DNA from 4 places in the Mesorhizobium sp. P2_A12 genome. Region 4 is predicted to be linked to each of the others. Evidence: predicted binding sites of a transcription regulator. Region 4 holds the regulator's gene; each other region holds the start of a gene.

Region 1 (7,031 bases), 290 kb from region 4:
GCATGTCTGGACTATCGAGTATCCGCTGGGCGATCGCGCCCAAGACCGCACCTCGACCACTCATCAACTGCAATCGCTGCGGCACCTTGAAGGCCTATCGCTGCAGCGAAAAATTCCGCGTCAACGCCAACGGCAAGCGCATCGACGTCTGGCTGATCTATCGTTGCATCGACTGCGACAATTCCTGGAATTTCGGCATATTGGAGCGCTGCAACCGCCGTGACATCGAACCGGCTCGGCTCGTGGCGCTCGAAAACAACGATCCAACGCTTGCCCGGCGCCATGCGTTCGATGTCGTTGCGCTGCGCAGCCGCGTGGGACGCGTCGAAGAATTTTCCGACGTCGTCGTCCGCAAACAAATGCTTGGCTCCCCTCAAGAGGCCGCAACCGTGTTGGAACTCCAGCTTGGGCTCGAAATGCCGACATCGCTGCGGCTTGACCGGCTGCTCGCCAGCGAACTCGGCCTCTCGCGATCCCGGCTTCAGACGTTGGAAGAAAGGCGATTGCTGGTCGTGGACCCTGACGGCGCCAAAGCCCTGCGCAAGCCGGCCCGCGCGGGGACCACGATCCGCGTCGACCTCGCCGGCCAACCCGATCGTCAGGCCATCATCTCGGCCGCCGGCGGGTGAATGAAGAGAGGGGCGAAGCACTTGTGCACTCCGCCCCTCTCAGCTGTGAGAAAAAGAAAATAAGGTTACGCGGCGCCGACTGCCTTGGCCGACTTCTCGAAGCGCTTGCGCTCGTTCGGGTCGAGATAGAGCTTGCGCAGGCGGATGGTCTTCGGCGTCACCTCGACCAGCTCGTCGTCCTGGATCCAGGCCAGCGCGCGTTCCAGCGTCATGCGGATCGGCGGGGTCAGCTTCACCGCCTCGTCCTTGCCGGCGGCGCGGATGTTGGTGAGCTTCTTGCCCTTCAGCACGTTCACTTCGAGGTCGTTGTCACGGCTATGGATGCCGATGATCATGCCCTGATAGACCTTGACGCCGGGATCGATGACCATCGGGCCGCGGTCTTCCAGGTTCCACATGGCATAGGCTACCGCCTCGCCCTGCTCGTTGGAGATCAGCACGCCGTTGGTGCGGCCCGGCAATTCGCCCCTGTAGGGCTCGTAGGCGTGGAACAGCCGGTTCATGACGGCGGTGCCGCGCGTGTCGGTCAGCAGTTCCGACTGGTAGCCGATCAGGCCGCGCGTCGGCGCGTGGAAGACGATGCGCTGGCGGTTGCCGCCGGAAGGGCGCAACTCGACCATCTCGGCCTTGCGCTCCGACATCTTCTGCACGACGATGCCTGCATGCTCCTCGTCGACGTCGATGACGACTTCCTCGACCGGCTCCAGCAATTCGCCGTTCTCGCCCTTCTGCATGACGACGCGCGGCCGCGACACGGCGATTTCAAAGCCTTCGCGGCGCATGGTCTCGATCAGCACGGCCAGCTGCAATTCGCCGCGGCCGGAGACGAAGAACGAATCCTTGTCCGGCGATTCCTCGATCTTCAGCGCGACATTGCCTTCGGCCTCGCGCAACAGGCGGTCGCGGATGACGCGGCTGGTCACCTTGTCGCCTTCGGTGCCGGCAAGCGGGCTGTCGTTGACGAGGAAGGACATGGTCACGGTCGGCGGATCGATCGGCTGCGCATGCAGCGGCTCGGTCACCGACGGGTCGCAGAACGTGTCGGCGACGGTGCCCTTCGAGAGGCCGGCGATGGCGACGATATCACCCGCCTGGGCTTCTTCGATCGGCTGGCGCTCGAGGCCGCGGAAGGCGAGGATCTTGGAGATACGGCCGGTCTCGACCAGCGTGCCGTCATGGTGCAGCACCTTGACCGGCTGGTTGGATCTCAGCGTGCCGCTCTCGATGCGGCCGGTGATGATACGGCCAAGGAACGGATTGGCTTCCAGGATGGTGCCGATCATTCGGAACGGGCCGGGATGAACGGTCGGCGTCGGCACATGCTTGATGACGAGATCGAACAGCGGCGCCAGGCCCTGGTCCTTGGGGCCTTCCGGATTTTCCGAAACCCAGCCATCGCGGCCTGAACCGTAGAGGATCGGGAAGTCGAGCTGCTCGTCGGTGGCGTCGAGCGCCGCGAACAGGTCGAACACCTCGTTGACCACCTCGACATGGCGGGCGTCCGGACGGTCGATCTTGTTGATGACGACGATCGGCTTCAGGCCGACCTTGAGCGCCTTGCCGACGACGAACTTGGTCTGCGGCATCGGCCCTTCGGCGGCGTCGACCAGCACGATGGCCGAATCCACCATCGACAGGATACGCTCGACTTCGCCGCCGAAATCGGCGTGGCCGGGCGTGTCGACGATGTTGATGCGGGTGTCCTTCCAGTCGACCGAGGTCGCCTTGGCCAGGATCGTGATGCCGCGTTCCTTTTCGAGGTCGTTGGAATCCATGGCGCGCTCGGCGACGCGCTGATTGTCGCGGAAGGAGCCGGATTGCCGGAGCAATTGGTCGACGAGGGTGGTTTTTCCATGGTCGACGTGCGCGATGATCGCGATATTACGGATTTTCATGTTCTGGTCTCGGAAGCGTTGCAGGCAGCAGGCCAAAAGGCGCTGCCTCTTTCGGTTGCGCGGCTCATACAGGGTTTTTCGCAGTTGCGAAAGAGGACGCGCGATACCAAATACTCATCAAATCTTAAGCATCTGCGTGTGAGATGATTTTGTTAACCAAGGCGGGAACCTTTCGAGGCCCGGGCAGTTCGAACGTTATGACCGATAAACTCAACCGATTTTGGCCGCTCATCGCGTCTGTTGCCTTTGCCGTCCTGCTGGCGGCCAACGCCGCGCAGTCGGCTGCGACGCAGAAGGAAGCGCGGCCGGCCTTGCCAACCGTTGCGCCATCCGCCGAGCAGGTCTTCGCCGACGCGCCCGACGGCGTCGACCCGATGGTGACCGGCCCGGTCAGCGCCGCCTTCAAGCAAAGGCAGGACGCCGCCAACTGCGACACCGCCGTCTGGCCGAAAATCCCGATGGTCTGCTATCCCGACTGACGACCGCCGGCAGCGGTCGTCATCCCAGAGATGACGAAGGTCGGCTTACGCCGACCGCACCGGGTCGAGCGTGACCTTGTAGAGTTCGTTGTCGTCGCGATCCATCAGCCGCACCGTCATCTGCTCGCTGGCGCCATTGATATCGACCAGCCCGAAGAATTGCAGGCCGGCTGACGGCGGCAGGTTCTGGCCTTGCTCGGCGGTTGGCGCCTTGATGAATTTCAGCTCCGGACCAAAAGTCATGTCGAAAGCGTTCGGGCCGAACGTGCCGGCATGGATCGGGCCCGAGACGAATTCCCAGAACGGATTGAAATCCTGGAACTGCGCCTTGTCGGGATTGTAGTAGTGCGCGGCGGTGTAGTGCACGTCGGCGGTCAGCCAGACGGTGTTGCTGATGCCGGCGTTCTTGATGAAGCGCAAAAGGTCGGCGATCTCGAGCTCGCGTCCCTTGGCCGGGCCGTTGTCGCCGTTGCTGACCGCTTCGGCACCCGCCTTCTTGGCGGCATCGTCCCAGACGACGAGGCCGAGCGGCATGTCGGCGGCGATGATTTTCCAGGTTGCCTTCGAATTTGCCAGTTCGCGCTTCAGCCATTTCGTCTGCTGTTCGCCGAGCATGCGCGATTGCGGCGTCATCTCATCCTGCATGTCCGGGCCGTTGGGGCCGCGATAGGAACGCATGTCGAGGAAGAACACGTCGAGCAGCGGCCCATAGGCAATCTTGCGATAGACGCGGCCCGGTTCGGACGGTTCGTAGCGGATCGTCGTCATTTCATGGAACGCACGCGCCGCGCGTGCCGCCAGCACATGGATGGATTTCTCGGTGTACCGGTTGTCGGCGCTGAGATCCTTCGAATCCGACCAGTTGTTCAGCACTTCGTGGTCGTCCCACTGGTAGAACGTCGGGCAGATAGCGCTGAGGCCCAGCACGTTCTTGTCCATCATGTTGTATTTCCACTGGTCCCGGTATTCGTCCAGCGTCTCGGCGACCTTGCGCTTGCCGTCGATCAGTACGACGTTCTTCCACTTGCCGCCCCCGGGCAGGTCGACCTCGTCCTTCATGGCGCCGTCGGCATAGATGGTGTCGCCCGAATGCAGGAAGAAATCGGGCGTGTGCTTGGCGATCGTGGCGTAGGTCTTCATGCCGGTCTCGTCGATGCCCCAGCCCTGGCCGGCGGTGTCGCCCGACCAGGCGAACTTGATGTCGCGCCTGGAAGCGGGCGCGGTGCGGAAGCGGCCGGTGATCGGCTCGGAAACTGCATTGATGTCGGCGAGATCGGCTGCCGTCATGCGATAGAAGATGTCCTGGTCGGAAGCGAGGTCGGTGAGCAGACGCTTGACCGTATAGTCGCTGGCCGGCGAGGTATCGAGCGGCGCCAGGCGGACGGCATCAGTGAAACTTTCGGTCGACGACACTTCGAACATGACGCGCGACGGCCGATCCGTGCGCGTCCACACCATGCCGCTGATGGCGTCGACATCGCCTGACTGCACGCCATGGGTGAAGGCCGGGCGCTGGCTGGCGCGTGAATAGTATGGCATTGCCAGGCCTGATGCGCCGACCAGGCCAGCGGCGCTGGCCGAGGTGACGAAAGCACGGCGGGTCATCGAGAGCTTGTTCATGGCTGTCTCCTGGATGGCTTGAACGGTGCCACCAAGGTCCAGCCTCAATGTTTCAGGCGCATCTCGAAACCATGACGGTTTGATAACAACCAACAGGCAGGGCACGTTCTCCCTTCTCCTCATAGGGAAGGGAGAGCCGCACCCAGTCACCCTTACGCCGCTTGCGGTTCCGGATCGAAGGCCGGTCGGCTGGTGTTGATCAACAGCGAGATACAGGCGGCGGCGATTGCCGTCATGCCGGCGACCATGAAGGCCAGCTCGTAATTGCCCTGCAACTCGCGCATGGTGCCGCCGAAGGCAGCGGCAGCAGCTGCGCCGATCTGATGTCCGGCGACGATCCAGCCGAACACGATCGGGCCGCTGCGGTCGCCGAATGCCTCGTTGGCAAGCCTCAGCGTCGGCGGCACAGTGGCGATCCAGTCGAGGCCGTAAAGCACCGCGAAGATGATCAGGCTGGTCGCCGAGAAGCCGGAATAGGGCAGGTAGATCAGCGACAGGCCACGGATCCCATAATAGACGCCGAGCAGCTTGCGCGGGTCGTAGCGGTCGGTGAGCCAGCCCGACAGCGTCGTGCCGATCAGGTCGAAAATGCCCATCATCGACAACAGGCCGGCGGCCTGCACCTCGCCGATGCCCATGTCGCCGCAGAAGGCGATCAGATGCGTGCCGACCAGCCCGTTGGTGGTGAAACCGCAGACGAAGAAGGTGGCGAACAGATACCAGAACACGCGCGTGCCGGCCGCGCGGCGCAGCGTCGAGAACGTGTGTGCGAGGAAATTGCCCTGCGAAGCCGGTGACACCGGCGGCACATCGTCGGCCGCAGCACCATAGCGCACCATGCCGATCGAAGCCGGCCGTTCCGGCACCAGCAGCCAGACCAGCGGCACCAGAGCAGCGGTGGCGATCGAAACGGCAATGACAACCGGCTGCCAGCCGCCCGACTGTGCCAGCGAGGCGATCAGCGGCAGGAACACCAGCATGCCTGAGGCACTGGAGGCCGACATCAGCCCCATGACAAGGCCGCGATTGGTCTTGAACCAGCGGTTGACGATGGTGGCGCCGAGCACGCTGGCGACAGCGCCGGAACCAATGCCCGAGAACACGCCCCAGGTGATGAACAGATGCCAGGGCTTGGTCATCAAGAGGCTGAGCGCGGTCGAGCCCGACATCACCACCAGCGAGGCAAGCAACGTGCGGCGCAGCCCGATCCGCTCCATCAGGGCGGCGGCGAACGGCCCGGTCAGGCCGTAGAGCAGGATGCCGACACCGGCGGCCAGCGAAACGACGTCGCGGCGCCAGCCGAAACTGTTCTCCAGCGGCAGCATCATGACGGCGGGCGCCGAGCGCAGGCCGGCCGCGACCAGCAGGCAGAGGAAGATGACGCCAACCACGACGAAAGCGTAGCGCTGGCCAAACGGACGGGATTGAGCTATCATGTTACTGACCGGTACGTTGCTGATGGGAGGATGTATACGTACCGATCGGTAACATTGTCAATCGAGTTCCATGATGCCAACGGACAAAAATATTGAACTGACCATCAGCGACGGTCATGCATCGGCGCCACCGAAGGCTGCCAAGAAGATCCTCGACGTGGCCTACGAGCTGTTCTACCGGCGCGGCATCAGGGCGATCGGCGTCGACGAGATCGTCAAGCGCGCCGGCGTCACCAAGCCCAGCCTCTATCGCAGCTTTCCCTCCAAGGATGAGCTGGCGGCCTCCTATCTCAGGCAGTACGACCAGGAATACTGGGAGCGTTTCGATGAGGCGGTCGCCGCCCATCCCGGCGATCCGCGTGCGCAGATCAAGGCTTTCCTGACCCGCATCGGCAAGCGCACGCAGGTGGCGGACTATCGCGGCTGCGGCATGACAAATGCCGCGGTCGAGTACCCCGAACACAGCCATCCGGCCCGCGTAGTCAGCGAGGCCAACAAGCAGGAATTGCGCCGCCGCCTGCGCGCCATGGCGGTTGCAATGGGTGCGCAGGATCCCGATACGCTGGGCGACGGCCTGCTGCTGCTGATCGAAGGCGCCTATATCAGCGGCCAGCTGTTCGGGCTCGGCGGCCCGGCGCAATCGGTCGCCCGCAACGCCGATCTTCTGATTGAAGCGAGCTTGAAGAAATAGTGTTTGACGCTACGCTGCGATGGCTTGCAACGGAGTTTGTCGGCCATGCGCGCGCTTCTGATCCCGTTCGTCTTGGCCGGTTTCTGCCAGGCTGCGCAGGCCAGCGACATCTCAAGCGCCTATACCGATCTCGACTGGAAGAAGGACTGCGTGACCTACGCGCAGGCCGAAGAAGGCGACGGCGACTGGGCCGATCTCGCCTGTTCGGGCTATCGCGGCTACCCCGTTCTGATCGCCTATGACGACGCGCGCGAATCGCTGTTTTATGGCTTTCCGCCCGG
Region 2 (7,031 bases), on a different contig from region 4:
CGCTCGGCCTGGTAATGACGCGGCGTACGAACTCCAGCCGGGTCTCGTCGGCAAAGCGGGCGCGGGCGTAGCCGATCACCGTATCCTTGCCGGCGCCGCTCGGGCCGACGACGGCGACGAAGACGCCGTCGCGGATCGGAAACGTCTCCGCGGACAATTCGCGCTCGATCAAGGCCGACACCATCATGCGACCCGGCGTCCCTGCCGCCAGACGGTGCGCACGACCGGAACATGGTCGTCGACACGCACGCGCACCAGATCGGCGCGGCGGCCCTGCTCGATGATGCCGCGGTCGGTCAGGCCAACCGCTTCGGCCGGGTTCTTCGAGACCATGGCGACCGCCTGCGGCAGCGAAATGCCTTCGACGACGTCGCCGAGGAAGAATGCCGACTGGATCAGGCTGAAAGGAATATAGTCGGACGACAGGATGTCGAGCAGCCCGTCGCCGGCCAGCGTGCGGGCCGAGACATTGCCCGAATGCGAAGCGCCGCGCATGACGTTGGGCGCACCCATCAAGACGCCGAGCCCGGCCTGTTTCGAGGCCCTGGCGGCTTCCTCCGTGGTCGGAAACTCGGCGACGCGCACGCCCTGTTCGATCGCCTCGTCGACATGGCCTGTCGTGGCGTCGTCGTGGCTTGCCAGAACGATGCCGCGTTCGTGGCAGGCGGCGGCGATATGGACACGGTTCGGTCCGGAATTCCTGGCCGATTCCGCCATCCGCTTTTCGCAGAACAGCTTGAAGTCGCGGTCGGTCAGTTTCAGCTTGCGCTGATAGTAGTAGGCATAGGTTTCGAGGTTGACGAACTGGCGCTGGCCGGGCGCATGATCCATCAGCGATGCCAGCTTGACCCGCTCGTCACCGTCGAAATTGGCGAAGGCCTTGAGGCAGTCCGGCGCCGAAACCTCACAGCGCAAATGGATGAAGTGGTCGGCCCGCAGACGATCCTGCTGGACACTGTCCTCGATCGCGTCCGCCAGCTTGCGGATGTCGTCCGATGTCAGGTCGGCGTCCTCGTCCATGCCGACGCGCAAGGCATCGAGCACGGTGGTGATGCCGGCGGTCGCCACTTGCGCGTCATGGGCGAGCACGGCGGCGATCGGATTCCAGCGCACCTTCGGCCGCGGCGCGTAGTGGCCTTCGAGATGGTCGGTGTGGAGTTCGACCAGCCCGGGAATGATGTAGTCGCCGCCCATGTCCTCGCCGGCCATGTTCCCGCCGGTGTGGCCAGTGCCGGCATCCATGCCGGCGATAAAGCCGTCGCGCAGCACCAGCGAACCCTCGACGATCTCGTCGGCAAGCACGATGCGCGCGTTGGTAAGAACAGTTTCGGCGGTCATTTCAGGCAGTCCTTGTTTATTCCGGCTGGGGTATTCAGGCGGTTTTTCTGGCAGGGCGGCGCCCGAGCGCGTGATGGGAGAGCACCATGAACGGGGCGCCCGGTTCGGTTTCGACAAACAGCGTCAACGCCTCGACCAGCAGGGGCTGTTGCAACACCTCCGCGAACAGGCTGTCGATTGCTGCGCGAAGACGAGGGCTTTCCTGTGGCCCCGCCCGGCCGGACAGCGTCATGTGGAAGCGGAAGGTCTCGAAGACATAGGGATAGCCCCAATGGCACAGATTGCGGAATTCGGCTGGCTTCAGTGAATCCGGGCTACGCCGTTCGATCTCCGCCTCGGTCAACGGTGCGCGAAACCGGTCGAAACCGAGCACCACGTCATCGGCAAAGCGGTTGAGCGGAGGCAGTGGTCCTTCCGGCACCAGCGCAAAGAAGCTGTCGATTTGGCTGACGACAAGGCGCGGGATCGTCACCACCGGCGTTGCCTCGGCAAAATGGTCGAGTGCCGCGCGCAGCGAGGTCTCCGTCTCGTTGGCAGCCAGCCGGAAGGGGGCTTTCAGCGTCGCGTGAAAACCGTAGCGCCGCGCCGAAGCGGTGTGGAAGGCAACTTCCGCCGCCGACAGATCGGCCACCGTCTCCACCGGCCTTGTCGCGCCACCGAACGGGTCGCGCCCCAGCCAATTGGCGGCGATCCGCGCCAGCGGCTCGTCCTGCCGGGGAGTGAAATAGATGGCGTAGCGCATGAGAAGAAGTCCTCGTCAAAGCGCGCCGCGTTTGAAGAAATGCTGCGACGCGCTTTAAGTCTTGGTTTTTCGCATGTCGTAATCCCAAACCGCTGCTCACTTTTGGGCGACATGCACTGACCCCGCTGCCATAGGCGATTTCCATGACGGATTGACGAAGCTTTGAAGGGTTTTCGAAGGCAAATCGACCCGGTGGGTCCTTAGCCGACGATTTTCCCAAGCTGGACCAACAGCTTCACCCGAAACGTATGACCGGTCAGGCTTTCATCAACCATTCGTGCTCGGGCGCGTTGTGGAATTTCCACGTCCGCTTCGGCCCGGCCATCACGTTGAGATAGTAGAGGTCATAGCCATGGCAGGCGGCGCAGGGATGATAGCCCTCGGGGACCAGAACGACATCGCCATCCTCGATAGCCATGGATTCATCCAGCGCGCGATGCCCGTTCTTGTCGGCGTCGGTGTAGACGCGCTGGAAGGCAAAGCCCTGCGGCGGGTTGAGCCGATGATAATAGGTCTCCTCGAGATAGGATTCCGCCGGCAGATTGTCCTGGTCATGCTTGTGCGGCGGGTAGCTCGACGTGTGGCCGCCGGGCGTGATGACCTCGACCACCAGCAATGAATCGGCCGGCTTGCCCTCCGGCAGGACGTTGGTGACGTAGCGCGTGTTGGTGCCCTTGCCGCGCACCTCCTGGCCGAGATCCTCCGGTCTGATCACGCGCACCGGCAGGCCGCCGCCGAGGCCCGGTGCCGAACAGACCGCGAGTTCCAGTTCGGTGTCTGCCGTAACCGACCAGTCGGAACCCTCGGGTACATAGACCGACCACGGTTTGCCCTCGAAGGGCGACATGCGCTCGCCGAGCAGTCCAAGGTCCCTGCCGCCGGCCGTCGCTTTGCCCTTGCCGGTGACGAACACCAGGCAGACCTCGCGATCGTCCGTTTTTCCCGACGCGCTCTCGCCGGGATTCAGCCGATGCAGGTCGAAACCGACATAGGTCCAGCCTGCGATCTGCGGCGTCACATGGGCGACGCGGCCATGGCCCTTGTTGGCCTTCACCAGCAGCTTCGACATCCGGTTCACTCCTTCGGTTCTGGCTCGGCCGTTGCCTTGCTCTCGTCGGTAGGCCTCTCGTCGGCCGGCTTGTAGAGATAGAAGAACTGCCACACGCCGTAGCCGGCGAAGCCGAGCGCGAGCACGCCCCAGAACGGCGTGCCGGTGGCGAATTCGATGATCGACCAGATGACGCAGACCGCGACGACGGCAACGCGCCGCCACAAAGGCCGGAAAAACGGATGCTCGGAATCTTTCATCCGGCCAACCTACAGCAACCCGGCTTCGCCGAGAACCAGCGCGTCAGGTATTGGCAAAGCCGTAGGCATTGGGGAAGCCCTAGGCATTTGGAAAGCCCTGTGTCTCGACCGTATAGCCGGCCGCCGTCATCACCCGCATTAATTCCTTGTGGCCGACCTCAGCCATCTTGAGCGGCGGGTTCTTCTTCGGATCCTGCTCGGCCTCGACCACGAACCAGCCCTCGTAACCATGGTCGGCAAACCGCTGCACGATGGCGCCGAAATCCAGCGAGCCGTCACCCGGCACCGTGAAGGCCCCCAGCGCGACGGCGTCGAGGAAGGATTGCTTGGTGCGGTCGAGCTTGTCGATCACGCCCATGCGCACGTCCTTCACATGCACATGGCTGATCCGCTTGTGATGATTGTCGATGGCGCGCAGGACATCGCCGCCGGCAAAGGCCAGGTGCCCCGCATCGAGCAGCAGCGGAATGCCGGCTCCGGAATAGTTCATGAAGGCATCGAGTTCCGGCTCGGTCTCGACCACCGCCGCCATGTGGTGGTGGTAGGACAGCGGCATGCCTTCTTCGGCGCACCATTCACCGAACTCGGTGAGGCGTTTCGCATAGGCCTTTATCTCGTCGTTCGAGAGCTTCGGCTTGGTGGCGAGCGGCTTCGAGCGGTCGCCCTGGATCGAACGGCCGACCTCGCCATAGACGATGCAAGGCGCGTTCACCGCCTTGAACAGATCGATCATCGGCTGGATGCGATCCTTGTTCTTGCCGATGTCCTCATCGACCAGTGTGCCCGAGAACCAGCCGCCGCACAGCGTCACGTCGGCCGCCTTCAGGATCGGCAGCATGACATCGGGATCATTTGGAAACCGCCGGCCCATCTCCATGCCGGTGAAACCGGCCGAGCGCGACTGGCGCAAACACTCTTCCAGCGACACATCATCGCTGAGTTCCGCAAGATCGTCGTTCCACCACGCAATGGGGGACATGCCCAGTTTGGCTTTCAAGTCGTCACTCCAGTTTTCAGTTCGTGCCCACCCTCCCCGCGAGGGGAAAGGTGGGATTTGCCGGCGTTGGCATCAATCGCCAATGGTCTGCATCTGCCGTTTTTCGTCATAGGCCTTGCGCGCCGCGTTTACCTGGGCACGCGCCGACACCTCCGGCACCGCAACATCCCACCAATGGCCGCCGGCATCGGTCGAAACCAGCGGATCGGTGTCGATGACCAGCACGGTGGTGCGGTTGTTCTTCCTTGCCTTTTCCAGGGCGTTTTCCAGCCCGGCGATCGACGGGACTTTCTCGGCGATCGCCCCCATGCTGGCCGCATGCGCGGCGAAGTCGATATCGGGCAGGATTTCGTGGCGCGAGTCCTTCAGGAGATTGTTGAAGTTGGCGCCGCCGGTCGCCATCTGCAGCCGGTTGATGCAGCCATAACCGCGGTTGTCGAGCAGCACGATGGTCAGCTTGAGGCCGAGCATCACCGAGGTGGCGATCTCGGAATTCAGCATCAGATAGGAGCCGTCGCCGATCATGACGACGATCTCCTCGTCCGGCTTCGCCATCTTGGTGCCAAGGCCGCCGGCAATCTCGTAGCCCATGGTCGAGAAGCCGTATTCGGCATGATAGGAGCCGGGCGCGCCAGCTTGCCACAGCTTGTGCAGTTCGCCGGGCAGGCCGCCGGCGGCATGCAGCAGGGTTACGCCAGAGCCCATCGCGCGCTGCACGGCGCCGATCACTTGCGCGTCGGAAGGATAGGCGGCGTTGGTCGACGCGGTCACCTTGGCCGCCTCGGCCTGCCAGGCCTTCTTGCCGGCGGCGGCATTGTCGGTCCAGCTTGCCGGCGCTTTCCAGCCCTTCAGCGCCGCGCCGAGTTCGGCCAGCCCCTCGGCCGCATCAGCGACCAGCGGCAGCGCCCGGTGCTTGCCGGCATCGAAAGGCTGTACGTTCAAGCCGATGATGGTCTTGCCGGAATTCTTGAACAGCGCCCACGAGCCGGTGGTGAAATCCTGCAACCGCGTGCCGATGGCCAGCACGACATCGGCCTCCTCCGCCAGCCGGTTGGCGGCCGACGTGCCGGTGACGCCGACAGCCGCCATGTTGAGCGGATGATCGTCCGGCAGCGAGGATTTGCCGCCTTGCGTCTCGCAGACCGGGATGCCGGCGCCCTGCACGAATTTCGCCAGCTCATCCGAGGCCTGCGAATAAAGCACGCCGCCACCGGCGATCACCAGCGGCTTCTTCGCCCCCTTGAGTGCTGCCACCGCTGCGGCCAGCTCATGGCGGTCCGGCCGCGGGCGGCGCTGGTGCCAGACCCGCTCGGCAAAGAAGCTCTCGGGATAGTCATAGGCCTCGGCCTGCACATCCTGGCACAGCGACAGGGTCACCGGGCCGCAATCGGCCGGATCGGTCAGCACCTGCATGGCACGGCTGAGCGCCGGGATGATCTGTTCCGGCCGCGTGATGCGGTCGAAATACCGCGACACCGGACGGAAGCAGTCATTGACCGTCGCCGTGCCGTCGGAGAAATCCTCGGCCTGCTGCAGCACCGGATCGGGAATGCGGTTGGCGAAGACATCGCCGGGCAGAAACAGCACCGGCAGCCGGTTGACGTGGGCGAGTGCAGCAGCCGTCACCATGTTGAGCGCGCCGGGGCCGATCGACGAGGTCGCCGCCATGAAGCGGCGGCGGAAATTGGCCTTGGCAAAGGCGATCGCCGCATGCGCCATCGCCTGTTCATTGTGGGCGCGGAAGGTCGGCAGTTCGTCGCGCACCTGATAGAGCGCTTCGCCGATGCCGGCGACGTTGCCATGGCCGAAGATCGCCCAGACACCGCCGAAGATCGGGACTTTGTTGCCGTCGATCTCGGTCATCTGTCTGCTGAGAAAGCGGGTCAGCGCCTGCGCCATTGTCAGGCGGATTGTCTTGCTCATGGTGGTTTCCTCCCCAGTCCTTGGGTCCGCTTGTCCTATGCCGCGCCTTCTTATGCTGCTTTGCGGCCGCGCGCGGCAAGCCACGCTTCGGTCAACTGTTCGAAGCGCGAGGCCATGTCGGCGATCGCCTCGTCATCCGACATCTTGCCGGCCAGCCATTGTTCGGCCGCGTGGACGAAGATGGTGCGGCCGACGGCAAATCCCTTGACGATGGGCGCCTTGGCGGTGGCGGCGAAAGCCGCTTCCAGCTCGTCCTGCGGCGCTTCCAGGCCAAGCAGCACGACGCCCCGGCACCACGGATCGTGCTTGAGGATCACCGCTTCGATCTTTGCCCACGCCGCCGCCGAAGCCTGCGGTTCGAGCTTCCACCAGTCGGGTTTGATACCGAGCGCATAGAGTTCCTCCAGCGCGCGCGGGATCGTCTTGTCGTCGAGCTTGCCGTGCTTGCCGGCGATGATCTCGACCAGCAATTCCCTGCCGACCTTACGCGCGGCCTCGAACAGCGCGCGCAGCTTCTGCTGCTGCTCTTCCTTCAAGGCCGCCGGATCGTCGGGGTGATAGAAGCACAGGCACTTGATGCAGTGGTCGACCGGCCATTCGACGAGCTGCGAGCCGATGTCCTGCGAGAACTCGAAACGCAGCGGTCGCGATCCCGGCAATTCGACTGGCCGCCCGAGCCAGGCGAAGGGATGGCGGGCGAATTCGAACATCGCCTCGCGGCCA
Region 3 (7,031 bases), on a different contig from region 4:
ACCATCCCCTCTTCCGTGAGGGCGTGACGCGCAGCCTGACGGAAATCGGAGGCTTCGAGATGGTGGGCGAGGGCGCCACGGCGCAGGATGCCGAACGCATCGTCTCGACCGTACGGCCGGACATTCTGCTGCTCGATATCTCCATGCCGGGCGGCGGTCTGACCGCGGTTGCAAGCATCCTCGCCAGCCATCCCGCCCAGAAGATCGTCATGCTGACCGTTTCGGAGGCCAATGCCGACGTGACCAGGGCCCTGAACGCCGGGGTGCGTGGCTATGTCCTCAAGGGCGTCGGGTCGCGCGCGCTCGCCGACATACTGCACAGTGTGGCGGCCGGGGAAAGCTATCTTTCGCCGACGCTGTCAGCCCGCCTGCTTTCGGATCTCCAGTCCCTGCAGCCGACCGACGGCATAGTGGACCGGCTGCGGCAACTCACCGAGCGACAGGCAGAAATTCTGCGACTGGTGGCTGAGGGCCTAAGCAACAAGGAAGTTGCCTTGCGGCTGGAGCTGCAGGAGAAGACCGTCAAGCATCACATGACCGGCGTGCTGTCGAAGCTCAATGTGCGAAACCGCACCGAAGCAGCCTTGATGATGCGTGAGTCGCGCGACCGGGACCGGAACCATTCGTAGAGGCTTCGGCCATCCCGAGAGCGGCTCACCGTTTCACGGAAACGCCGAACCGCTATATCTGGTGACGCGCTTTAAGTCTTTTATGCATGTCGTTGCCTCTGCTTCTGGGCGACACGCATCACCCGGAAACCGGGTGACAAAAGAGAGGTCACCTCCGCCGGGGGCGGCGGAGGTGACGTGTGAAGCCGGCCGTTGCCTGTTGGCCAACTTCACAACGCTTTGAGGCGGCTGAAATCCGCCGGCGTGGCTCCGCGATCGATGATCGTGCGCCCGAGCGAATCCTCCATCCTGAAACGGCCATTCTCGATCTTTTCCATTATGCCGTCGGGATGCTGGACCGTGATCGTCTTGCCCTCCACGTCGACTTCGTCACCGGTCTTGGCGTTGACATGACGACCGTTGCCATTTTCGTTCTGCCCCTGGCTGGATTTGGAGTTGCCGCTGGCGGTTCCGCTATTTCCTTTGCCGTTTCCGTTGCCGCCGCTATTGCCGCTGTTTCCGTTTCCGTTGCCGCCGCTGTTGCCGCCGTTGCCGTTGCCGCCGCTGTTGCCACCGTTTCCGCCGCCGCCACCACCATTACCACCGCCACCGCCATTGCCGCCGCCACCGTCGCCCTTGCCGGCCTGTGCGCTAGCGGCGTGGATTCCAGGAGCGGAGCCCTGGAGGTCAATCTGATAGGGAGCGATGGTCAGCGCCAGCGCGGCCGCCGATCTGAGCGCCAGCCGGCAACAACGGGTCTTGATCGATCTATGCATGGTGATCTCCGTCGATTGAGCCGGCGTGCCACCGTCGACGTTGGAGTTGCACCAGCATCGCCGAAAGAAAAGATACCCGAAAGCCGTATCCGACCGTTGCGCTTGTCACCCAGGACCTTTGCAAGCGCAAGATTGGACTAAAGTCCCAAGCTTGTGCTAATATATGTCTTGTATGGACGGCGGCGACCGCCATCGCCGAACGGAAGCTGGCTTACCTGATGCCGCCGAACATCAAGTCACCTCCGCCGGGGGCGGCGGAGGTGACTTGTCAAACTGGTCGTTCCCCGGTTGACCTGCTTCACAGGGCGTTCTGCTTCACAAAGCCCGAAGACGACTGATGTCGTTTGCCGTCGCCGGACGTTCGACAATCGTGCGGCCGAGTGCATCCTTCATCTGGAAACGGCCGTTCTCGATCTCTTCCGTGATGCCGTCGGGATGCTGGACCTCGATTTTGTTGCCGTCGACTTCGACCCTGTCGCCGGTTTTCGCATTGACGTGATCTCCATCATCGTCTTGACCTTTGCCGACCCCTGAATTGCCGGCTGCGCCGTGATCGTCGCCGGCGCCATTGTCTCCGCCAGCGTTTCCGGAGTTACCGTTTCCGTTGCTGCTGTTGCCGCTCCCGCCACTCCCGCCGCTGCCGTTTCCACCGCCGCCGCCACCGCCACTGCCATGCCCGCCATCCTTGGCATGCGCACTTGCGGCAACGATGGCGGGACCAGAGCCGTGGAAAGCGAGTTGATAGGGGGCGATGGCCAGCGCCAGTGCCGAGGTCGCCCTCAGCGCCAGCCAGCAACAGCGGGTCGCGATCGATCTGCGCATCCTGGTCTCCTCTTCGATCAGGCAGGCGGATTTCACCGCCAGCGTTTTCGCAAGGGAACCACCATCGCCGATATGGCGGCCTAGCGTAACCGGCCCACGACCGATGCGGTGCCGCCAAGGGACCTTTGCCGGGCCTGACAAGGGACCTTTGTCCTAGCGCTAAGTGCTGATCGCAGAGTGCTTAGCCGACGTCTCAGAAAGCTGTCGCGGCTGAAAGGCTTTTGATGTCACGAAAATGTGATCAGGTGACTATAAGGGGGTTGAAGAGGCAACACGCTCCAGCCACCCGCAAAGCCAGAGGCAAGCCAGATGACCGAACACCGCTCCCCCGACGCCAAATTCCGCACCAGCCTGCTCGAGGAAAACGCCGGCCCGGCCACCAATCCCACCGACAACCGCACCATGGGCGAGATCATCGCCGCGCGGTTCTCGCGCCGTGGTTTCCTGAAAGGCTCGCTGGCCGTCTCGGCCATCGCCGCCACCGTCAGCCCGCTGGCGCTGGTCAGCGCCGACCAGGCCCGGGCTGCCGAAGGCTCCGCCTTCGCGTTCGATGAACTGGAGGCCGGCATCGACGACAAGCACCATGTCGCGCCGGGCTACGATGCCGATGTGCTGTTGCGCTGGGGCGATCCGCTTTTTGCCGATTCGCCGGAGTTCGACCCGACGAAGCAGTCGGCGCAGGCGCAGGCAAAACAGTTCGGCTACAACAACGACTATGTCGGCTACATCGCGATCGACGGCTCGGCCGAACACGGCCTGGTGGTCGTCAACCACGAATACACCAACCCGCATCTTATGTTCCCGGGCATCGTCAAGATCGTCGAGAAGGACGGCAAGAAATCGGCCGACGTCGCGCCGCTCAGCAAGGAACAGGTCGATGTCGAGATGGCGGCGCATGGCGGCACCATCGTCGAGATCCGCAAGGACGGCGGCAAATGGCAAGTGGTGCGCGACGGCAAGCTCAACCGCCGCATTACTTCCAACACCGAAATGGCGCTGTCCGGCCCGGTGGCCGGCCATGACCGCGTCAAGACCAATGCCGACCCGTCCGGCACGAAGGTTTTGGGCACCTTCAACAATTGCGCCGGCGGCGTCACGCCGTGGGGCACCTATGTGATGGCCGAGGAGAACATCCACGGCTATTTCTCCGGCGAATTGCCCGAGGGCCACAAGGAAGCCGCCAATTACAAGCGCCTCGGCATTCCCGAAGGCGCCTATGAATGGGCGGCGCACTATGACCGCTTCGACCTGGCCAAGGAGCCGAACGAGGCCAACCGTTTCGGCTGGATCGTCGAGGTCGATGTCAACGATCCAACCTCGACGCCGCGAAAGCGCACCGCCATGGGCCGCTTCAAGCACGAGGGCGCCGAATCGATCGTCGCCAAGGATGGGCGCGTCGTCTTCTATCTCGGCGACGACGAGCGCTTCGACTATGCCTACAAGTTCGTCACCAACGGTAAGTTCAATCCCAATGACCTTGCGGCCAACAAGGATCTGCTCGACGACGGCACGCTGCATGTCGCCAAGTTCGCGGAAGACGGCTCCGTCGAATGGCTGCCGATCGTCTTCGGCCAGGGTCCGCTGACTGCCGAAAACGGCCTTGCCAGCCAGGCCGACGTGCTGATCGAGACACGACGCGCCGCTGACCTGCTCGGCGCCACCAAGATGGACCGCCCCGAGGACATCCAGCCCAATGGCGTCAACGGCAAGGTCTATGTCATGCTGACCAACAATTCCAAGCGCAAGGCCGATCAGGTCGACGCCGCCAACCCGCGTGCCGAAAACGCTTTCGGCCACATCATCGAGATCGCCGAGGACGGCGGCGATTTCACTGCCACCAAGGGCAAGTGGGAAGTGCTTCTGAAATGCGGCGATCCGGCGGTGGCCGATGTCGGTGCCACCTTTTCGACGGCGACGACGGCCAATGGCTGGTTCGGCATGCCCGACAATTGCGCGGTCGATTCAGCCGGACGCCTGTGGGTCGCCACCGACGGCCAGAGCCCAAAGACCACCGGCCGCACCGATGGGCTGTGGGCGGTCGACACCGAAGGCTCGGCGCGGGCAACCTCGAAACTGTTCTTCCGCGTGCCGATCGGCGCCGAAATGTGTGGCCCGCTGTTCGCCCCTGACGATCAGACCGCCTTTGTCGCCGTCCAGCATCCGGGCGACGGGGGCGAGGACTGGGAAGCGTTCGGCCGCCCATCCTACTATGAGGACCTGTCGACGCGCTGGCCCGACTTCAAGCCCGACATGCCAGTGCGGCCGGCGGTCGTCGCCATCACCAAACAGGGCGGCGGCAAGATCGCTGTTTGATAACAGGCACTGCAATCTCAGGGGGGTTTCGGCGAGCCGAAGCCCCTCCCTTTTACGTCAAATCATTCAAGCCCCGGGAAAGATTGGAAATTTACACATGGCGCCCTAGGTCATTACCAGGAGATTGCCATGCCGAAGTCCGTTTATGACCGTGGCCTGCTCAAACCTGCCGAAGTCGCCACCTTGCAACGTGTGTTCGACGAAGCCTGCCGGCGCCGCGAAGCGCATCCCGAATCGGCCGAGGCGCGCGAACTGGCTCTCACCCTGCTGGCGCTGCACAATGCCGGCATGGTCGAGGAAGACATGCTGATGCAGGCCGTCGGCTTCCGGAGGCTCGAGCCGAAGTCAGCGTGAAGCGCCGTGGGAGGCGCCAGCGGAGTTGGCAATCCGTTTGGTGATCGCCTTGGCCATGATGCCGGCATTGGCGAAGCAGCCGCGAATGCTCGGCCGCATGCCGGTGAACCACAGGCCGGGCAATTTCGGATCGGCTTGCCCGCCGTTGAAAAGCGGAACGCCCTTTTTGTCGAGGACGCCGAGCCTGCCGACCATGGGCTCCAGGCCGGTGCGGTAGCCTGTCGCGGCAATGACGATGTCGGGATGGATCAGGCTGCCATTGGCCAGGATCACGCCATCGCGGGCGAATTCCCGTATCGCCGGCACCACAACGATCTTGCCGGCCTTGATGGCACTGACGGCGCCGTCATCGGCGGCGATCGCAATGTAGTCCGAGGTCAGCCGGCTGGCGCCACCCGAAGGCGCGGGCGGCATGCCGAATTTGGTCAGGTCGCCAAAAACCAGCCGCTGCGTTGCCGCCATCACCGCATCGGCGACCCGCAAGGGCAAGCGCGCCATGAACGGCGAAAGCCGATGCACGGCGATCTTGCCGATCCGCTTGGGCAGCAGCGCGGGACCGTTGCGGGCCGACAGCCAGATGGCGGCCGTGTTTATGCCGGCCAGATTATTGAGCGTATCGAAGCCCGAATTGCCGGCGCCGACGACCAGCACTTTCTTGCCGGCATAGTCCCGCGCGTCGCCGAAATCCGCCGCGTGGATGATGCGGCCGGCAAAACCCTTCATGCCTTTCCATTCGGGAATGAAGGGCTGCCTGTCGCGGCCCGTGGCGATGACGACATGGCGGGCCAGGCGCGGTCCGGCGCTGGTCAGCAGCGCCCAGTGATCGCCCTTGAAGACGATTTCTTCGACATCTACGCCAAACTGCACTGGCAGCCGGTTCTCCTGCCTGAAATCATTCATATGGCGGATGACGACCGTCTTGTGTGGAAAGGCAGGCGTGCCCTGGGGATAGGCAAGACCGGGCAGTGAAGACAGATCGCGATGGGTGTTGAGATGCAACTGCCGGTGCCGCCGGTGCCAGGGCTCGGCCAGCCGGCTTTCCTTTTCCAAGATCGCCGTGGGCACGCCGGCGTTCATCAAGGCATGTGCGACGGCCAGCCCGGCTGCACCGGCGCCGACGACGATTGCCGGCTCGACCGGCTCGTTCGTCACCGGTCTGATGGTCGTCTCAGCCATTCCTTCTCTGATCTCCATTCGACCCTTCCGACGCCACGCTTCCCGTGGTCGCCAAGGGAGGCCGCGGCGGCTCGATCCTGCGGTGGACTTATATATCGCGAATCGAACCCGAATTTCGAGCATGCGCCGTCCGCGATTGCGCACTATATGGCATATGCGCGATATCAGCGGTAATCAGGTCGCGGCAATGTGATTGATTCGAGGCCCTGGGGCTGGCGGGTCTCTGCTATTCCCCCACGTGCATGCCCGAAATCGAGTCGATTTCCGGGGTCATGCGCAGAATCAAAGTGTTACAGCACCTTTGCGCGTCCTGGGCGCGGCGCTGTAGGCGGCTCGCGGAATTTCGACCATGCCCTCCTTGCGGATCTATTTCGACAAAATCCTTGAGGACGTCGCGCCAAAGGTGGCGCGGCAGACGCTGACCCATGTCGAGCGCCTGGCGCTTGTCCGCCGCCATGGTGACTTCTCGCTTGCCTATTCGACCGCCGTGCAAGGCAAGCTTTCTTATTTCGGCGACACCGACGGCTACATCGCCTTCGGCACCAAGATGGGGCGCCATTTCGCGCTCGGCGATCCGGTGGTGGCTCCAATGCTGCGGCCCGATTACATCAGACGCTTCGTCGAAACCGCCGGCAGCCCGTGGTTCGTGCAGATCGGCGAAGCGACGGCGCGGGTGCTGGCCGGGCTCGGCTACAAGATCAATCGCCTCGGCATCGACACCCGCCTCAACCTGCCCGACCATGATTTTTCCGGAAAGCGCAACGAGACCGTGCGCTATTCCGAGCGCTGGCTGTTGAAGAAGGGATTTTGGTTCGACGAGGACAAGCGGACCGTCCATCTCGACGAAATCGCCCGGCTTTCCGAAAACTGGCGCGGCGACCGCATCGTCAAGCGGTGGGAGATGGGCTTTCTCAACCGCCCTTTCGCCGACCATCTCGGTACCGACATGCGCCGTTTCGTCCTGCACGGCCCCGATGGCGGA
Region 4 (7,031 bases):
GGTTCGGGCGGCGGCATCAAGCAGGTCATCGCCAAGACCGTGACCTTCGGCGCCACCGACAAGCCGATGTCCGATGCCGATCTGGAAAAGAACGGCCTCGTGCAGTTCCCGATGGTGATGGGCGGCATCGTGCCGATCGTCAACCTGACGGGCATCAAGCCGGGCGAACTCATCCTTGACGGCAAGACGATCGCGCAGATCTACCTCGGCGCCATCACCACCTGGGACGACGCCGCGATCAAGGCGCTGAACCCGACCCTGACCCTGCCGTCGACGGCGATCGCCGTCGTCCACCGTTCGGACGGCTCGGGCACGACCTTCAACTTCACCAACTATCTGGTCAAGCTGTCGCCCGACTGGAAGGACAAGGTTGGTTCGGACACCGCGGTCGAATGGCCGACCGGCGTCGGCGCCAAGGGCAGCGAGGGCGTTGCCAACACCGTCAAGCAGACCGACGGCGGCATCGGCTACGTCGAGTATGCCTATGCCAAGCAGAACAACCTGTCGTACTCCAAGATGTTGAATGCCGCCGGCAAGGTCGTCGAGCCGTCGCTCGAATCCTTCGGCTCGGCTGCTTCGAATGCCGACTTCAAGGGCGCGAAGAACTTCAACGTCATCATCACCAACGAACCCGGCGATGCCACCTGGCCGATCGCTGCTTCGACCTGGGTGCTGATCCACAAGACCCCCGATGACGCCGCCGCGACCGGCGAAGCGCTGAAGTTCTTTGCCTGGGCCTACAAGGACGGCAAGGAAACCGCCAAGGGTCTCGACTACGTCTCGATCCCCGACAGCGTCGTCGACCTGATCAAGGCTTCGTGGAAGGCCGACATCCAGGCTGACGGCAAGCCCGTCTACGTCGGCGAGTAACATCCCTTTGAAGGAGCGCCGCGCCGCGGCGCTCCTTTTCCCTCAACTCAAAGAGCCGAGCTTCACATGAGTGCTGTCCAAGAAGCCTTGCCAGCCATTCGAGGTTCGCGCGACGCCACTGTCAGACGTTTCGCGCTGACCGACGCGATCTTCCACGGAATGACCCGTGCCGCAGCCATGCTGGTGCTGGTCTTGCTCGGCGGTGTTGCGATCTCGCTGTTTGCCGGCTCCTGGCAAGCCCTGTCGACCTTTGGCTTCTCCTTCCTGACCAGCGAAAGCTGGAACCCGGTGACGGAGAAATTCGGCGCGCTGGCGCCGATCTACGGCACCATCATCACGTCCGCCATCGCCATCCTGATTGCCGTGCCGCTCGGCATCGGCATCGCCATCTTCCTCACCGAGCTTTGCCCGCGCCCGCTGCGGCGCCCGATCGGCATGGCGGTTGAGCTGCTCGCCGGCATCCCTTCGATCATCTACGGCATCTGGGGCCTGTTCGTGCTGGCGCCCTTCCTGCAGACGACCGTGCAGCCCTTCATCATCAGCGCGTTCCATGGCATTCCCGGCCTCAACAGCCTGTTTGCCGGTCCGCCCTACGGCATCGGCCTTTTGACGTCGTCGCTGATCCTTGCCATCATGGTGCTGCCTTTCATCACCTCGATCACCAAGGACGTCTTCGACACGGTGCCGCCGGTGCTGAAAGAGTCCGCCTACGGCATCGGTTGCACGACCTGGGAAGTGACCCGCCGCGTGGTCATTCCCTACACAAGGATCGGCATCATGGGCGGCGTCATGCTCGGCCTCGGCCGTGCGCTCGGCGAAACCATGGCGGTGACCTTCGTCATCGGCAATGCGCACCGCATCAGCACCTCGCTGTTCGCGCCGGCAACGACGATCTCCGCGACCATCGCCAACGAATTCACCGAAGCCGTCGGCGATCTCTACACCTCTTCGCTGGTAGCGCTCGGCCTGATCCTGTTCGTCATCACCTTCCTGATCCTCGCCATCGCACGCTACATGCTGATGCGCATTGACGCCCGCACGGGAGCCTGACCGATGTCGACAGCCACATCGCTTCATCAGAGCCGCAAGAGGAAGAATTCCGTGATGATGACGCTGTGCGTCGCCGCCGCGGGCATCGGACTTGCCTGGCTGGCGCTCATCCTCGGCGCGCTGCTCTACAAGGGCCTGTCCGGCGTCAATCTTGCGGTGTTCACCGAAATGACGCCGCCGCCCGGCGATGCCGGCGGCCTGCTCAACGCCATCTACGGCAGCATCGTGATGACCGTCATCGGCGTCGTCGTCGGTACACCGATCGGCGTGCTGGCAGGCACCTACATGGCCGAATACGGACGCTTTTCGAAGCTCACCACCGTGGTGCGCTTCATCAACGACATCCTTTTGTCGGCGCCGTCGATCATCATCGGCCTGTTCGTCTACGAACTGATGGTCCGGCCGATGGGGCATTTCTCGGCGATCGCCGGCGCTGTCGCGCTTGCCATCCTGGTCATCCCGGTCGTCGTTCGCACCACCGAGGACATGCTCAACCTGGTGCCGAACGCGTTGCGCGAGGCCGGCACCGCGATCGGCGCGCCGCGCTGGGTGGTGATCAAGTCGGTCGCTTACCGCGCCGCCCTTTCAGGCATCGTCACCGGCATATTGTTGTCGATCGCCCGTATCTCCGGCGAGACGGCGCCGCTGCTCTTTACAGCGCTCAACAACCAGTTCTGGTCGAGCAATCTCAACGCGCCGATGGCCAGCCTGCCAGTGACCATCTTCCAGTTCGCTCTCAGCCCTTACGAGGAATGGCAGCAACTGGCCTGGACCGGTGCACTCATCATCACATTGACGGTTCTCGCGCTCAGCATCTTTGCTCGCAGCCTGACCGGACGCAGAGAGGACAAATGAGCCAGATGTTGTCTCCAGACATGACGATCGCCGCCGAGGCAATTGCCGGCAAGGCCAAGATCGAGGTCAAGAACCTCAACTTCTACTACGGCCAGAGCAAGGCACTGAAGGACATCACGCTGTCGCTGCCCGAGCGCAGCGTCACCGCCTTCATCGGACCTTCGGGCTGCGGGAAGTCGACGCTGCTGCGCGTCTTCAACCGCATCTACGAGCTCTATCCCAAGCAGACCGCCGAGGGCCAGGTGCTGCTCGACGGCCAGAACGTTCTCGATCGCTCGCAGGACCTCAACCTGCTGCGGACCAAGATCGGCATGGTGTTCCAGAAGCCGACTCCGTTCCCGATGTCGATCTATGAAAACATCGCTTTCGGCGTCAGGCTCTATGAGAAGATCAGCAAGTCAGAGATGGACGGCCGTGTCGAGCAGGCGCTGAAGCGCGCCGCACTGTGGACCGAAGTCAAGGACAAGCTCAACGCAAGCGGCCTCAGCCTCTCCGGCGGCCAGCAGCAGCGACTCTGCATCGCCCGCACCGTGGCGGTGAAGCCGGAAGTCATCCTGCTCGACGAGCCGGCTTCGGCGCTTGACCCGCTGTCGACCGCCAAGATCGAAGAGCTGATCGACGAGTTGCAAGCCGACTACACGATCGTCATCGTCACCCACAACATGCAGCAGGCGGCGCGCGTGTCGAAGCAGACGGCCTTCATGTATCTGGGCGAACTGGTCGAGTTCGACCGCACCGAGAAGATCTTCACGTCGCCCCGCGAGAAGCGCACGCAGGACTACATCACCGGCCGCTTCGGCTGAGCTCAGGCATACGAGGACTAAGATCATGGGCGAACACACAGTCGCTTCTTTCGACGAGGATCTCGGACAGATCAGCAGGCTGATCCGCGACATGGGCGACCTCGCCGGCTCGATGGTCGGCGGCGCCACCAAGGCGCTGTTGAATTCCGACAACGCCCTGGCGCAGCGCGTCGTCTCCGACGATGCGATCATGGACGCGCGCCAGCGTGAACTCGACGACCGCGCCATCACACTGATCGCCAAGCGTCAGCCGATGGCCGACGATCTGCGCCACGTCGTCGGTTCGATCCGCATGGCCGGCGACCTCGAGCGTATTGGCGACCTTGCCAAGAACATCGCCAAGCGCGTCGGCACCGTCGGCCTCAGTGTCACCCCGCGCGACCTGTCGCACTCCATCGACGCAATGGCGCAGCTGGTGCTGATCCAGGTGCAGGGCGTCATCGAGGAATATACGGCGCGCGACGCGGCGGCGCTGGCGAAGCTGCGCGCCGACGACGAGCGCATCGACGTCAAATACACCTCCGTGTTCCGCGAACTGCTGACCTACATGATGGAAGACCCGCGCAACATCACCGCCTGCACGCATCTGTTGTTCTGCGCCAAGAACCTCGAACGCATCGGCGATCACGTCACCAACATCGCGGAAAATGCATATTATGTTTTGACCGGTACGCAGCTGCCCGCCAATCGTCCGAAGCAGGACGAGACGGCAATGTCCGCGCCGGCGGCATGACGGCAGGGGTGACCAGTCGATGATCGCGCCACGCATCATGGTGGTGGAGGATGAGGAGCCGCTGGGTGTGCTGCTCCGCTACAATCTGGAGTCCGAGGGCTACCAGGTCGAGGTGGTGACGCGCGGCGACGAGGCCGAGATCCGGCTGCAGGAGAACGTCCCCGACCTTCTGGTGCTGGACTGGATGGTGCCGGCGGTTTCCGGAATCGAACTCTGCCGCCGGCTAAGGATGCGTCCCGAGACCGAGCGGCTGCCGATCATCATGCTGACCGCGCGTGGCGAGGAAAGCGATCGTGTGCGCGGCCTCTCGACAGGCGCCGACGATTATCTGGTCAAGCCGTTCTCGACGCCGGAGTTCATGGCCAGGGTCAAGGCGCTGCTGCGCCGCGCCAAGCCGGAAGTGCTGTCCAGCGTGCTCAAGGTCGGCGACATCGTGCTCGATCGTGAATCGCACAGGGTTTATCGCAAGAAGAGCGAGATTCGGCTCGGACCGACCGAATTCCGCCTGCTCGAATTCATGATGCGCCATCCCGGCCGTGTGTTCTCGCGCAGCCAGCTGCTCGACAATGTCTGGGGCGAGACGATCTACATCGACGAACGCACGGTCGACGTGCATGTCGGTCGGCTGCGCAAGGCGGTCAACAATGGCCGCATGCCCGATGTCATCCGCACCATTCGTGGGGCGGGCTACGCAATCCGGGAAGATTAGGGATATGCTGATATTCAGGTGATGCCGGCCTGTGAACGGCAGTTTCCTGCGCTTCCGGTACTCACGGATCAAATGTCCGCTCCGTTCCGGTTCTCGGAACCCGCCATTCTCGACTCGGCCTAACCTGAATCTCAACACATCCAGGCGCGTTATTCACGCAACGTTCTTGCCGCCGAGGCCGGATCTCGCCTGCGTGCCCGGCGCGAAAATCTCCTGGTCTACGAAGGTCAGCGCCCGCGTGGCGCAGCCTTCGCGGATCAGTGGCAGTTCGTTCGGTTCGGTGTCGAAGGAAATCGATTGCGAATGCTGGCCGCCGGCGGTCTGCGCAATCGCCTCGCGCAATGCCGGCTCGATCAGGTCGAAGGCGGCGGCGCTGACACCGACCATGGCGACGGGCGCCGGATCGATCAGCGCGAACAGGCTGCCGAGACCGTAGCCGAGTGCCTCGCCGGCCTTGCGATAGGCCTCGCGCTCGGGTCCATCCCTCTCGCGGGCCGCGGTCGCCAGCGCGCGCATGTCGGCGTCACTGACATCGGCCACCGGTTCCGCGTCCTCGCTCATCTGCCTTGCGTTCCGCCAGATGGCATAGTTGCCGGCATAGGCCTCGACGCAGCCCCGCCGCCCACAGCGGCACAGCGCGCCGTGCGGCCGATGGATCATATGGCCGAACTCGCCGCCCGAGGAATGGGTGCCAGTGAACAACTCGCCCTTCAACACCAGGCCCATGCCGATGCCGTGCGACAGCAGGATGGCGATGAAGTCGTCGCGGTAGCGATCGGGGTCGCGCCAGCGCAACGCGATCGCCATCATGTTGCAGTCGTTCTCCATGGTGGCGGGGATGCCGAACTCGTCCTCGAGTATGTCGGCGAAGGCGATGTCGGTGTGCGGCGTGATCGGTGACCACAGCATGGCGCGGGCACGCGTGTCGGTGATGCCCTGGATCGCCAGCGCGATGCGGGCGACACTGCGGACGTCGAGGTCGGGGTCTTCAAGACGACGCCGTACGATGGCAACGCATTCACCGACCAGCGCGTCGCGCGACATGGTCAGCGTGTCCAGCCGGCGCTGTTCCTCGGCGATCACCTGGCCGGCATAGTCGATGACGGCGACCGAGAGGAAGTTCAGTGACAGCACCACGGTCATCACCGCCGCCGCTTCCGGATTGAGGCCGAGGCCGACCTGCGGCCGGCCGCGTTTGAGCGAGCCGGCCTCGCTCGGCTTGCTCTCAGTCAGGATGCCTTCGCCGATGAGGTCGGAGGAGATCGCCGATATGGTCGAATGGCTGAGGCCCGTGGTCGCGGCGATCTCGGTGCGGGACGGCTGTCCGGCGCGGCGCACGGCCGCAATCACCATCGCCCGGTTGCGGCGGCGCAGATCGTCGTGGCGGATTCCGACCGACATGTTTTTTCACATCCTCCCGGTCGCCGCAGCCTTTCGTGCCTCCCGAAGGCCATCAGCGAAGCCTGAATGCGCGACGCTTCAGGCACTTGCTTCTGCGCGTGTCGTTGCCCCGAAACCGCTGCGGACTTTTGGGGCGACATGCGCGAAGCCAAATTCTGGCAGAACCCCACCATCATGTCATTATTTATTCCGGAGCTCGAAAAAAACTCGGAGAGACGTCAAAATCCATCAGAATCGATGTTGACAGCGTTCGGGCGTTGGATCACTATTTTTTCGAGGCTCGAAAAAATAGAGCCTCTGTGCCGGCCTACGGGTCAGTTTGGTCGCGCCATACGCGGCGCAGGGAGGATATTATGAAAAAATTCACAGCCGCCATCCTGGCGGGTGTCGCCATGTCGCTGACGCTGGTGTCGGTCGCGCAGGCGAAGGACAAGGTCATCGGCGTTTCGTGGTCCAACTTCCAGGAAGAGCGCTGGAAGACCGACGAAGCGGCGATGAAGAAGGCCATCGAGGCGGCTGGTGACAAATACATTTCCGCTGATGCGCAGTCCAATCCGGGCAAGCAGCTCACCGACGTCGAGAGCCTGATTTCGCAAGGCGCCAACGCGCT

The links. The regulator PhoB, encoded in region 4, activates phosphate uptake and scavenging genes when phosphate is short. The targets are predictions, from matches to a motif close to TGTCATNNANCTGTCAT.
Region 1: AC1DZU_RS11520 (alkaline phosphatase D family protein) is a predicted target of PhoB. The motif match lies at 4,695-4,711, and genes of this name have one in related genera.
Region 2: AC1DZU_RS02185 (DUF1045 domain-containing protein) is a predicted target of PhoB. The motif match lies at 2,224-2,240, and genes of this name have one in related genera.
Region 3: AC1DZU_RS00425 (PhoX family protein) is a predicted target of PhoB. The motif match lies at 2,432-2,448, and genes of this name have one in related genera.

The regions. Positions count from the first base shown of each region.
Region 1 covers NZ_JBFUCU010000004.1:242,598-249,628, reverse strand. The annotation lists gene AC1DZU_RS11535 (DUF1062 domain-containing protein) at 3-629, shown strand; gene typA (translational GTPase TypA) at 695-2,524, opposite strand; gene AC1DZU_RS11525 (hypothetical protein) at 2,722-3,003, shown strand; gene AC1DZU_RS11520 (alkaline phosphatase D family protein) at 3,049-4,623, opposite strand; gene AC1DZU_RS11515 (MFS transporter) at 4,776-6,059, opposite strand; gene AC1DZU_RS11510 (TetR/AcrR family transcriptional regulator) at 6,133-6,750, shown strand; partial or broken gene AC1DZU_RS11505 (hypothetical protein) at 6,796-7,031, shown strand, end outside.
Region 2 covers NZ_JBFUCU010000001.1:452,652-459,682, forward strand. The annotation lists gene phnN (phosphonate metabolism protein/1,5-bisphosphokinase (PRPP-forming) PhnN) at 1-187, opposite strand, end outside; gene AC1DZU_RS02180 (alpha-D-ribose 1-methylphosphonate 5-triphosphate diphosphatase) at 184-1,338, opposite strand; gene AC1DZU_RS02185 (DUF1045 domain-containing protein) at 1,373-2,080, opposite strand; gene iolB (5-deoxy-glucuronate isomerase) at 2,337-3,149, opposite strand; gene AC1DZU_RS02195 (DUF3329 domain-containing protein) at 3,155-3,388, opposite strand; gene iolE (myo-inosose-2 dehydratase) at 3,468-4,385, opposite strand; gene iolD (3D-(3,5/4)-trihydroxycyclohexane-1,2-dione acylhydrolase (decyclizing)) at 4,458-6,308, opposite strand; gene AC1DZU_RS02210 (bifunctional 5-dehydro-2-deoxygluconokinase/5-dehydro-2-deoxyphosphogluconate aldolase) at 6,359-7,031, opposite strand, start outside.
Region 3 covers NZ_JBFUCU010000001.1:97,609-104,639, reverse strand. The annotation lists gene AC1DZU_RS00440 (response regulator) at 1-629, shown strand, start outside; gene AC1DZU_RS00435 (hypothetical protein) at 839-1,384, opposite strand; gene AC1DZU_RS00430 (hypothetical protein) at 1,700-2,206, opposite strand; gene AC1DZU_RS00425 (PhoX family protein) at 2,516-4,519, shown strand; gene AC1DZU_RS00420 (hypothetical protein) at 4,649-4,873, shown strand; gene AC1DZU_RS00415 (flavin-containing monooxygenase) at 4,865-6,049, opposite strand; gene AC1DZU_RS00410 (phosphatidylglycerol lysyltransferase domain-containing protein) at 6,399-7,031, shown strand, end outside.
Region 4 covers NZ_JBFUCU010000004.1:527,999-535,029, forward strand. The annotation lists gene pstS (phosphate ABC transporter substrate-binding protein PstS) at 1-870, shown strand, start outside; gene pstC (phosphate ABC transporter permease subunit PstC) at 937-1,920, shown strand; gene pstA (phosphate ABC transporter permease PstA) at 1,924-2,775, shown strand; gene pstB (phosphate ABC transporter ATP-binding protein PstB) at 2,772-3,578, shown strand; gene phoU (phosphate signaling complex protein PhoU) at 3,604-4,311, shown strand; gene phoB (phosphate regulon transcriptional regulator PhoB) at 4,331-5,020, shown strand; gene AC1DZU_RS12925 (ROK family protein) at 5,174-6,421, opposite strand; gene xylF (D-xylose ABC transporter substrate-binding protein) at 6,775-7,031, shown strand, end outside.